DNA from 2 places in the Dehalobacterium formicoaceticum genome. Region 1 is predicted to be linked to the other one. Evidence: predicted binding sites of a transcription regulator. Region 1 holds the regulator's gene; the other holds the start of a gene.
What was found. The regulator CtsR, encoded in region 1, represses protease genes until heat stress. The targets are predictions, from matches to a motif close to AAGGTCAANNAAGGTCAAAT.
Positions count from the first base shown of each region.

Region 2: dnaK (molecular chaperone DnaK) is a predicted target of CtsR. The motif match lies at 2,155-2,174, and genes of this name have one in related genera.

Region 1 is NZ_CP022121.1:1,129,936-1,135,815, reverse strand. It holds gene CEQ75_RS05525 (ATP-dependent Clp protease ATP-binding subunit) at 1-1,705, opposite strand, end outside; gene CEQ75_RS05520 (protein arginine kinase) at 1,699-2,784, opposite strand; gene CEQ75_RS05515 (UvrB/UvrC motif-containing protein) at 2,798-3,310, opposite strand; gene CEQ75_RS05510 (CtsR family transcriptional regulator) at 3,310-3,777, opposite strand; tRNA gene CEQ75_RS05505 (tRNA-Asn) at 3,997-4,071, opposite strand; rRNA gene rrf (5S ribosomal RNA) at 4,092-4,208, opposite strand; rRNA gene CEQ75_RS05495 (23S ribosomal RNA) at 4,352-5,880, opposite strand, start outside.
Region 2 is NZ_CP022121.1:428,568-434,447, reverse strand. It holds gene CEQ75_RS02155 (hydantoinase/oxoprolinase family protein) at 1-1,822, shown strand, start outside; gene dnaK (molecular chaperone DnaK) at 2,255-4,123, shown strand; gene CEQ75_RS02145 (DnaJ C-terminal domain-containing protein) at 4,163-5,146, shown strand; gene CEQ75_RS02140 (chaperone modulator CbpM) at 5,148-5,483, shown strand; gene clpB (ATP-dependent chaperone ClpB) at 5,486-5,880, shown strand, end outside.

The DNA.
Region 1 (5,880 bases):
GGGCACGTGCTAATTCCGTTTTACCAACACCAGTAGGACCCAGGAAGATAAAGGAACCTACCGGCCTTTTCGGATCCTTCAAACCGGAATGAGCTCTGCGCAGAGCACGGGAAATCGCTTTAACCCCTTCATCCTGCCCGATGACTCTGGCATGAAGAATTTCCTCTAAGTTGAGTAAACGGTCTTTTTCCTCCTGCTGCATCTTGTTCACAGGAATACCTGTCCAATTGGATAAAACCTGGGCAATATCTTCCGCCCGCACGACCCATTTTTCCTCTTCTTTTTCTTTCGTCCACTGCTGCTTTAAGCTATTTAGTTCTTCTGCTGCTGCCTTTTCTTTATCTCTCAGCTGCGCCGCTTTTTCAAATTCCTGGGCATTAATGGCAGCATCTTTTTCTTTTCTGAGGGACTCTAATTTTTCCTCTTGCTGCTTCAAATCAGGAGGAGCGGTATGCACCGATAGCCGCACCTTGGAAGAAGCTTCGTCCATCAGGTCAATGGCTTTATCGGGAAGAAAACGATCTGTGATATATCGATGGGAAAGATTTACGGCCGCTTCCAAGGCTTCGTCCGTGATCTTTACCCGATGGTGCGCTTCATAGCGATCCCGCAGACCCCGCAAAATTTCCAGGGTATCCTCCGGAGTTGGTTCATCCACCGTGATCGGTTGGAATCTTCTTTCTAAAGCAGCATCCTTTTCAATATGCTTGCGATACTCATCTAAGGTTGTCGCCCCAATGCATTGCAGTTCTCCACGTGCCAAAGCAGGTTTTAAAATGTTGGCAGCATCAATTGCCCCTTCTGCCGCTCCGGCACCGATCAGTGTATGCAGTTCATCAATAAAGAGAATGACATTTTCAGCTTCCCGGACCTCATCCATCACCTTTTTTAATCTTTCCTCAAACTCTCCACGATACTTGGATCCTGCTACCAAAGAAGACATGTCCAAGGTCACAACCCGCTTATCTTTTATAGTTTCCGGCACTTTCCCCTCGATAATTTTCTCAGCCAGGCCTTCTGCAATCGCGGTTTTCCCCACACCAGGTTCACCAATTAAAACCGGGTTATTTTTGGTACGGCGGCTCAAAACCTGAATCACCCTCTGAATCTCTTTAGCCCGGCCGATAACGGGATCCAGTTTTCCCTGTCGTGCCATCTCAGTTAAATCCCTGCTGTAACTATCTAAAGAAGGTGTATTCGAGGCTGGTTTTCCTTTTTTCCCTGCCTGGGGCTTGCCATCCATCATGCCGTTACTGCCGTTGGATTGGGATACTCCCCCTTGCATTTCCATCATTTTATTTCTTACTGCTTCTAAAGTTATGCCGGAAGAAATCAGGATACGGGCAGCCAAACCCTCCCCTTCTTTAATTAAGCCCAGTAAAATATGTTCCGTCGCAATATAATTTACGCCCTGGGCTAAAGCTTCTTCCCCGGCCAATTCCAATACCTTCTTGACCCGGGGTGTAAAACCGGGCTCGACACCTTCTGTCCCTTGGGAGTTAACCAGCATTTTACTAATATCAGCGGCTGCCCCGTCCAAGTTGACACCTAATTGCTGAAGTACCTTGGCAGCAATCCCCTCACCTTCCTTTAAAAGTCCTAATAATATATGCTCCGTGGCCACAGAAGGATGATTTAACCTTTTTGCTTCTACCTGAGCCAAATAAAGGACCTTTTGTGCTCTTTCCGTAAACCTATTTAACATGACTCATGACCTCCGTTTTTTTTGGTTATTTTCTCCCTAATGGTCGCTGCTCTAATCTGATCCCGCAAATGAGGCTGCATCTCCCCTTTGCCCTTTTGCTGCAAAAAAGCCATCTGTGTAGCAACCATTAAGTTATTAAATACAGTGGGATCAATGCCTTGAATAAGATTCAAGTCAATTCCCAGACGTAAATCCGATAATAATTTCATTGCTTCCTGGGAAGAAATATTTCTGGCATGGGAGAGAATCCCATAAGCTCGCCACACTCTGTCTTCCAATTGATCCTTGCCTTCTTTCAGGAACAGATTACGGGCGTTCCTTTCCTGATCAATGACCTGAAGGGTCACTGAGGTGAGATGATTTATAATATCTTCTTCCGTTAAACCTAAGGTTACCTGATTGGAAATTTGAAATAGGTTCCCTGAGGCCTCTGAACCCTCCCCATACATGCCCCGCACCGTCAGACCAATCTGACCCATGGTAGAAAAAATCTGGTATCCCATGCGTGTAAAGACCAATCCGGGCAAATGCAGCATAACTGAAGCCCGCATGCCCGTTCCTACATTGGTAGGGCAAGAAGTCAAATATCCTTTTTCTTTATCAAAGGCAAATTCCAAGGTCTGTTCTAAAATGTCGTCCATTTGATTGGCAAGAACCCAGGCATCATTTAACTGCATCGCGGGAAGGAGGCATTGGATACGAAAATGATCTTCCTCATTTACCATGATACTCAGGGATTCATCTTCGCGCACGATGACACCCTTATAACCTTTACTTTGGGCAAACTGGGGACTGATCAAATGTTTCTCCACCAGCATTTGTTTTTCTAACTGGTCGATTTCATTTAAAGGAATATAATAAAAAGTGCCCATCTTTTCTCTAAAACCAGGTGTTTCAATAATGTCCTTGATAGCATTTAATATTTCCTGTTCCTTTTCCTCACTAAGCATATAAGGAAAAGGCATATTTTTAATATTTCGGGCTAATCTCACCCTGCTGCTGATCACAATATCTGCATCGGGTCCCTTTCCTTCAGTCCATTTACTATCAGGCCGGGAAAAAATATCGCCTCGATCCATCTCTATCATCTCCTCAATCCGCCATTTTCATCTCTAAATCTTTTATTTTATCCCGCACCACTGCGGCTTTTTCAAATTCTTCTTTGCTGATTAAGGTATTAAGTTCACTTTTCAGAGAATCTATTTCTTTTAAGATCTTCAGGTGACCACCCGTTCGCTCCGGTACCTTACCCTTATGGATTTCTGAACTATGAATTCTCCTAATTAATGGATTTAGTTTATCCTGAAATACGCTATAGCAGTTGCTGCAGCCTAATTTTCCTCCTTCAGCAAACTGATCGTAGGTTAAGCCGCAATTCTCACACCTTTCCAATTTATCGGTATGCTTCATACCTGAAATTGCCGGATCATGGGTCAGGAAATTAGATAAAAAGTTGTTAAAAGAAAATTTAGGATCCATCCCCCCGGCAAAGGGTGAAGAACCATGAGCGCACTCTTCGCATAGATGTTGTTCATATTTTTCATTGTTAATAATCTTCGTAAAATGCATCGTGGCCTGGTTTTGCTTACATTTATCACAGAGCATTATAAATCCTCCCTTAATAAAGAAATTAATACCGACCTCAGGATCCTTCCTCTCAATAGATCTCGTTCCGGAGCATCCAGGAGGATAGTATTTTTATCGATAATGGATTTAAGGATAATGCCCTCTTTTTTAGTCAAAAAACCCTCTTCTTCCAAACGAGTAATTAAACCTTCTCCAGATTTTTGAGAGATTAATTTTCCTTCGGTACTGTTAACTAAGTTCAATAAATCATCGTCCTGCTGTACCACCAGCTTGACTATCCTGATAAACCCACCGCCTCCCCGACGGCTTTCAATATGATAACCCTGATTATTACTGAATCTGGTCTCCAAAACATAGTTTATCTGAGAAGGTACACACATGAATTTTTCAGCCAGATCATTTCTTTTGATTTCCAGAAATCCTTCCATGCTCGTTTCTAACAATCCTTTTAAATATCTTTCTATTTCATCTGCTAATATACTCATCGTATCACTCCAATCATTTGACCTTAGTTGATCTCCTGACTTTTATTGACCTTAATTTATTATAACCATGACCGTTTGAAACATGCAACCAGTCAAATAAGTTATATTTTAGATATTTATAGTATTTTTTATGCAAATTCAATAAATATCTTCTATTTTTACGGTCTTTTATTTTATAAATAAAAAAACCCTTACAAAAAGTAAGAGTTTTTTTAAAAATGGCTCCCCGAGTTGGACTCGAACCAACAACAACTCGGTTAACAGCCGAGTGCTCTACCATTGAGCTATCAGGGATCAATCTTTATAAAATTAGAACCTGGCAACGACCTACCCTCCCAGGGACCTGCGTCCCAAGTACTATCGGCGCTGGAGAGCTTAACTTCTGTGTTCGGAATGGATACAGGTGGGGCCTCTCCGCCATCATCACCAGGAAAATGTATTCAGTTGGTTGGTAGACAGTTGGTTAGTTGGTTAGGAAAAAAATATTTTTGCCAACCATCAACTACCCGGAACAATCTACAACTGTTCTCTCAAAACTACACAGTGAGCAAATTTTATGCTTAAGATTCTCTTTAAGGTCAAGTCCTCGACCTATTAGTACCGGTCAGCTCCGGACATTACTGCCCTTCCACACCCGGCCTATCTACCAGTTCGTCTTTCTGGGGTCTTATCAGCTTTCGCTGTGGGAAATCTTATCTTAAGGGGGGCTTCGCGCTTAGATGCTTTCAGCGCTTATCCCTGCCAGACTTAGCTACCCAGCTGTACCCTTGGCAGGATAACTGGTACACCAGTGGTCTGTCCATCCCGGTCCTCTCGTACTAGGGACAGTGCCTCTCAAATTTCCTCCGCCTGCGACGGATAGGGACCGAACTGTCTCACGACGTTCTGAACCCAGCTCACGTACCGCTTTAATGGGCGAACAGCCCAACCCTTGGGACCTACTACAGCCCCAGGATGCGATGAGCCGACATCGAGGTGCCAAACCTCCCCGTCGATGTGGACTCTTGGGGGAGATAAGCCTGTTATCCCCGGGGTAGCTTTTATCCGTTGAGCGACGGCCCTTCCACTCGGTACCGCCGGATCACTAAGCCCGACTTTCGTCCCTGCTCGAGATGTCTCTCTCGCAGTCAAGCTCCCTTCTGCCTTTACACTCTTCGCGCGATTTCCATCCGCGCTGAGGGAACCTTTGGGCGCCTCCGTTACTCTTTGGGAGGCGACCGCCCCAGTCAAACTGCCCACCTGACAATGTCCTTCAGCCGGCTTACGGCTTGAAGTTAGAATTTCAGCACATCAAGAGTGGTATCCCACCGTCGACTCCTCTGAAACTGGCGTTCCAGATTCTTAGTCTCCCACCTATCCTGTACGTGATATACCAAAATCCAATGTCAGGCTGCAGTAAAGCTCCACGGGGTCTTTCTGTCCTGTCGCAGGTAACCGGTATCTTCACCGGTATTACAATTTCGCCGAGTCCCTTGTTGAGACAGTGCCCAAATCGTTACGCCTTTCGTGCGGGTCGGAACTTACCCGACAAGGAATTTCGCTACCTTAGGACCGTTATAGTTACGGCCGCCGTTTACTGGGGCTTCAATTCAAAGCTTCACCTTTCGGTTGACCTCTCCTCTTAACCTTCCAGCACCGGGCAGGCGTCAGCACCTATACGTCGTCTTTCGACTTTGCAGGCACCTGTGTTTTTGCTAAACAGTCGCTTGGGCCTTTTCTCTGCGGCCTCTTCATGCTCAGTCTGTTAAAAACCTCACACTACAAAGGCACCCCTTCTCCCGAAGTTACGGGGTCATTTTGCCGAGTTCCTTAACAAGGGTTCTCTCGCGCGCCTTAGGATTCTCACCCCACCTACCTGTGTCGGTTTACGGTACAGGCACCTGGCTCCTCGTTAGAGGCTTTTCTTGACAGTGTGGGATCAATCAGTTCGCTACTTATTTTCGCTCCCCATCACCTCTCAGGATTTTTGAAAGACGGTTTTTCCTATCTTTCTCCCTACTGGCTTGGACGCACTCTACCAACGGTGCGCTTGACCTACCCTCCTGTGTCACCCCTTCCTTCAAACGGATCCAGGTGGTATCGGAATATTTACCGATTGTCCAT
Region 2 (5,880 bases), 700 kb from region 1:
CATCGATAATATGAAATTTGAAGAATTCGATAAAATCAGCGTCGTCTCCCTGTCTACCACATTAGCTACCAATGCGACAGTGGAAGGCAGGGGATGCCCTGTGGGCTTATTATTAATTGGACATGATCCCGTTGACAAGATGCCTGTGCAATGTTATGAGGTCTTGAAGGGCGGACATAATATTCACGGTTTGTCCTTGGATGATTTGGATGAAGGGGAAATCAGACAAAAGGTTTTAAGCTTCAAAGGTAAGGTGGAAGCTGTGGCAATTTCCGGATATCTGAGTGTGCGCAACCCTGAGCACGAATTAAGGGTTAAAGAAATCGTGGAAGAGCTTTTGGATCTGCCTGTGGTTTGTGCCCACCAGCTGACCACAACCTTGGGCTTTCATGAACGTACCGTCACGGCGGCTTTGAATGCCCGTTTGATTCCCATTATTGCAGAATTGATGGAATCCGTTAAAATAGTGCTCAAAGAGAAGAACATTGAAGCTTCTTTAATGATCGTCAAGGGAGACGGTTCCTTAATGGGCGAAAAAATGGCCCGGCAAAAGCCCATTGATACGATTCTTTCCGGACCGGCATCCAGTATCATTGGGGGAACTTTTTTATCGGATACCCAGAATGGACTGGTCTTTGATATGGGCGGAACTACGACAGATATCGCTCTCTTAAAAAACGGGGTGCCCCACATCAACCAGGAGGGAGCCATGGTCGGCGGTTGGTTGACCAGGGTTCAAGCGGCAGAGATCTATACCTATGGCTTAGGAGGAGACAGCTATCTTCAGCTTACCCAAGGCGGGAATCTTCTTGTCGGTCCGCAAAGGGTCTGGCCCTTATCGGTTGTGGCTAGCCAGCATCCCAATTTGCTTCACGAGTTAAGCACCTATTTTGACCGCAATTATAGTCTTATGTTTGCCCAGGCGACAGATTGTTTTATGATGCTTAAAAAACCAACCGGACAGGTATTGGATGAAACCGAAAGGAAGATCATTGAGATTTTAGAAAAAGGGCCGCGGAGTCTATACTATTTGGCCTATGCCTTGAGGATTGATCCCAACCTCTTTAGTACGCATAACCTGGTTAATTTAGGAATCGTGGCAAAAATCTCCATGACCCCTACGGATATTCTGCATGCCCAAGGAATTTATACCCAGTGGAGCCGAGAGGCAGCTGAGAAGGGTGCGGATATCTTAGCCTACCGGATGAGAAAATCCAGGGAGGAATTTCTGGAAATTGCCTCTGAAAGAATTGTGAATGAGTTGTGTCTCACCTGTGTTCAGAGCTTAATCACCAGTGAGGATGAATCCTTATGGTTTAAGGATAGTGAAACGGCTATGTATTTTGCAGATAAGGCCTTAGCCCCCAAAAAGAATCAATTGCTGGGTTTCTCTTTTCAGATGGAGATGCCTATTGTGGGGATTGGGGCACCGGTGCAAGCATGGCTGCCTCGGGTAGCAGAAAAAATGCATACGGAATTGATTATTCCGGATCATGCTGAGGTCGCAAATGCCATCGGAGCGGCTACTGGTAAAATTATGGAAACTGTAAAAGTTTTAATTAAACCTGGTGAAAACAACAGAAATTATTTTGTCCATGCCCCCTGGGAACGGAGAGTTTTTAAAACATTGAAGAGAGCCAAAATTTATGCTTTAAATGAAGCTAAGAAACGGGCCAAGCTTGCTGCGGAGCAGGCCGGCGCCGGTGATTATGAATTATTGATAAATGATGAGGACGTATACGCTCCCACCAATATAGTGGAAGACGATATCTATATAGAATCCAGAATAGAGGTTACTGCGGTCGGTCGGCCGGAATGGTAATTCCAATGAGCCGGGTTTGTTTTAAGGGATAACGAAACTTAAGGAATATGCATCCGACCGGAAGAAAGAAATAATAATTATTTATAAAAGCATCTCCATGGGGGATGCTTTTTTGCTTCCGCCAGTTTCGGAATCCTGGATAAGGCAAATCTTTTAATACCAAAATAACTGACAAATTAATAAAAGATTTAAATATTATTATCAGAAATTAATTATTGAGTGCCATTTCGCGAAATATAGTCATAATTTCTCAAAAAATCGGAAGAAATAGGTATTAATTATTAAAATCTGGGGGTAGCATTGTTTTTCTAAGGACTGCTCAATCTGACAAAAATTGACCTTAGCTGACCTTTGGGCTATAATTAAAACATGGTTTTATTAATATAAATTTCAAAAATACTAATTATAAAAGTTATTAGAGGAGGGTTTTTGATGGCAAAAGCAATAGGTATTGATTTAGGAACAACAAACTCAGTGGTCGCAGTAGTCGAGGGCGGCAAGCCCGTTGTCATTCCCAATGCGGAAGGGGCGAGAACCACTCCTTCTGTGGTGGCCATAGCGAAAAACGGAGAACGGTTGACGGGGCAAGTTGCCAGACGGCAGCGGATCATGAATCCCACCGGCACCATCTTTTCCATGAAACGATTCATGGGCAGAAAATTTGATGAGGTAGCATCTGAAATCAGCCAGGTACCTTATAAGGTAGTAAAGGGTCCCAGTGACTCGGTGCGTTTTGAAATAGAAGGAAAACTTCTTTCCCCGGAAGAAATCAGCGCCCAGGTGATCCGAAAATTAGCGGATGATGCCTCCACTTATCTGGGAGAAAAGGTGACAGATGCAGTCATTACCGTACCGGCATATTTTAATGACGCCCAGCGGCAAGCAACCAAGGATGCGGGGAAAATTGCCGGACTGAATGTTCTGAGAATCATTAATGAGCCGACGGCGGCAGCTTTGGCCTACGGCCTGGAGAAAAATAAAAATGAAACGATTTTAGTTTATGACCTAGGGGGCGGCACTTTTGACGTCTCTTTATTGGATGTGGGCGACGGGATCTTTGAAGTACGCTCCACCTCAGGTGATACCCATTTAGGGGGAGACGATTTTGACCAGAGGGTTGTTCAATGGATAGTGGAAGAATTTAAGAAAGACCAAGTCGTTGATCTGTCTACCGATCCCCAAGCACTGCAACGGCTTTATGAGGCGGCGGAAAAGGCTAAGGTGGAATTGTCCTCCACTCAGGAAAGTCAAATCAGCTTACCCTTTATCACAGCAGATAATACGGGGCCAAAACACCTGGATATGAAATTAACCCGGGCAAAATTGGAACAATTGATTGAAGACTTGGTGGCAAAAACCAAGGGACCTGTCAATCAATCCATCCAGGATGCCAAAATCAGTTCCTCAGAAATTGATCAGGTGATATTAGTCGGCGGATCTACTAGGGTACCTGCCGTCCAGCAGTTGGTGAAAACTTTAACTGGGGGTAAAGAACCCAATATGTCCGTCAATCCTGATGAGGTGGTAGCTGTAGGTGCCGCGATTCAGGCCGCCATTTTGATGGGAGAACTGAAGGATGTGGTACTTCTGGACGTAACGCCTCTATCCTTAGGTTTGGAAACCCTGGGGGGTGTTATGACCAAATTGATTGAAAAGAACACCACCATTCCCGTCCAAAAAAGCGAAGTCTTTTCTACCGCTGAGGATAATCAGTCCGGTGTGGAGATTGTCGTCCTACAGGGAGAAAGGGAGATGGCAGGAGATAATCGGAAATTAGGCCAATTCAAATTGGAAGGGATTGAACCGGCGCCCCGGGGCATTCCGCAAATTGAGGTCACCTTTGATATCGATGCCAACGGGATCTTAAATGTCTCGGCCAAAGAACAAAAGTCGGGCAAGGAACAAAAAATCACTATCAGCGGTTCCACCAGCTTGGCTCAGGATGAAATTGACCGTATGATTAAGGAAGCGGAAAAAAATGCAGCAGAAGATCAGCAAAAAAGAGCTTATATTGAGCTGAAAAATCAGGCGGATTCCTTGATTTATCAGTCGGAGAAAAGTTTAAAGGAAGCAGGAGATTCAGTGCCTGTTCATGTCAAAGGCCGCATTGAGGATTTAATCAGCAAGCTTCAGGAAGAGCTTAAAAACCAAGGGGCGACGGAAAAAATCCGCTCCCTGATGGATGAACTGAGTCAGGCGGCGGGAGAGTTGGCAAGCACAGCAAGCCAACCCGAGACGCATACGACAGGAACAGAGAAAAAGGATGATGATGTCATTGATGTGGATTATACGGCAGAATAAATCAGCGGGTCAGGTCACAAATAATTAGGGGGTGGACGCGTGAGTGTAAAATTTGAAGATTATTATCAGGTTTTAGGAGTTCAGCGGGACGCAACTGCCAAAGAGATTCAAGCAGCCTTTCGTAAGCTGGCTCGTAAGTACCATCCCGATGTGAATAAAGAACCGGAAGCAGAACAGAATTTTAAAAAAATCAATGAAGCTTATGAGGTTTTAAAGGATCCGGAGAAAAGAGAAAAATATGACCAGCTGGGCGCCAATTGGAAATCGGGGCAGGATTTCACTGCCCCGCCTGGTTGGGAAGGTTTTAATATGCACTATGATACCGGCGGCGGAGGTCAATCCTTCCATTTTGGCGGGGAGGGAGATTTCAGCGATTTTTTTGAGACACTCTTCGGCAATCAGGGGAGGGGATTCTCTAATTTTTCCGGACAACAAAGGGGTTCACGGGGTCAGAGCTGGTCCCAAAAAGGCCAGGATCGGGAATCTGAATTACAGATTACCTTAGAGGATGCTTATTTTGGCACCACTAAAACAGTGGCCCTGCAGATGTCGGAAGAACAGCCTGATGGGCGGCTAAAAAATACCCGGAAAGAAATCCAGGTAAAAATCCCCAAAGGAGTAAAGGATGGCAGCAAGATCCGTCTAAAAGGACAAGGAGGACCGGGATTCAATGGCGGGCCCTCCGGTGATCTTTATTTTAAAATCAATATTGCCCCTCATCCTGTCTATTCTCTGGAGGGTACAGATTTAAAAACCAATATCTCTCTATCCCCATGGGAAGCGATCCTGGGCGGAAAGGTACGTGTTCCTACGATGGAAGGATCTGTCCAGATCACCATTCCGGTCGGTACCCAGAATGGCCAGCGTTTCCGATTGAAAGGAAAAGGCTTAGCGGGAAAAGGTGATCTCTACGGGGTAGCCCAGATTAAGATTCCCACCAATCTCAGTCAGGAAGAAATAGAATTGGTAAAAAAATTAGATCAATTCCGTAAAGATACCGGGAAAGAACAGGGGGGATCCTGAGATGTCGACCAACAGATATAAGATTGTACTGCGCTGTCAAAGCCCTGGCATCTGGAAAGAAAGAGCTCTGACCATTGAAGAGGCAGCTTTCGAGGCGGGAGTAGAGGCCTCTTTGATACAAAAGCTGCTGGATTTAGGTTTAATTTATTATCAAGGGCGCATGGAAGATCCCCGGATCTCCCGCCAGGAAGTGCTTAAAATTCAAAAAATGCGCAGATTGAAGCGGGATCTGTCCCTGAACTGGACCGGTGCCGGGTTGGTGCTGGAATTACTGGAAGAAATGGACGATTTACAAAAAGAAATTAAAAAATTAAAATCCTGGTATGGGGGGGAATAAATATGGATCTCAACCGTTTGACGCAAAAATCCATGGAAAGCTTACAGCAGGCGGAAACGAAAGCTTTGAAATATGGCAATACGGAAATAGATATTGAACATTTACTGGTTGCCTTACTGGAACAGGATGAAGGCCTGGTGCCTCGGATACTGACATCTATGGACATCGTACCGGAAAATTTTAAGCGGGAAGTAGAGAAGGTTTTAGAAAGCAAGCCCCGAGTCTCAGGACCGGGACGAGAGCCGGGCAAGATTTATGTCAGCCGTCCGGTCAATGCGGTATTGGTGAAGGCGGAAGAAGAAGCCAAGCGAATGAAGGATGAATATGTTTCTGTCGAGCATATTTTTTTAGGAATGATTGATGAGGCGGCGAACAGCCGTTTAGGTAAGGTTTTTGA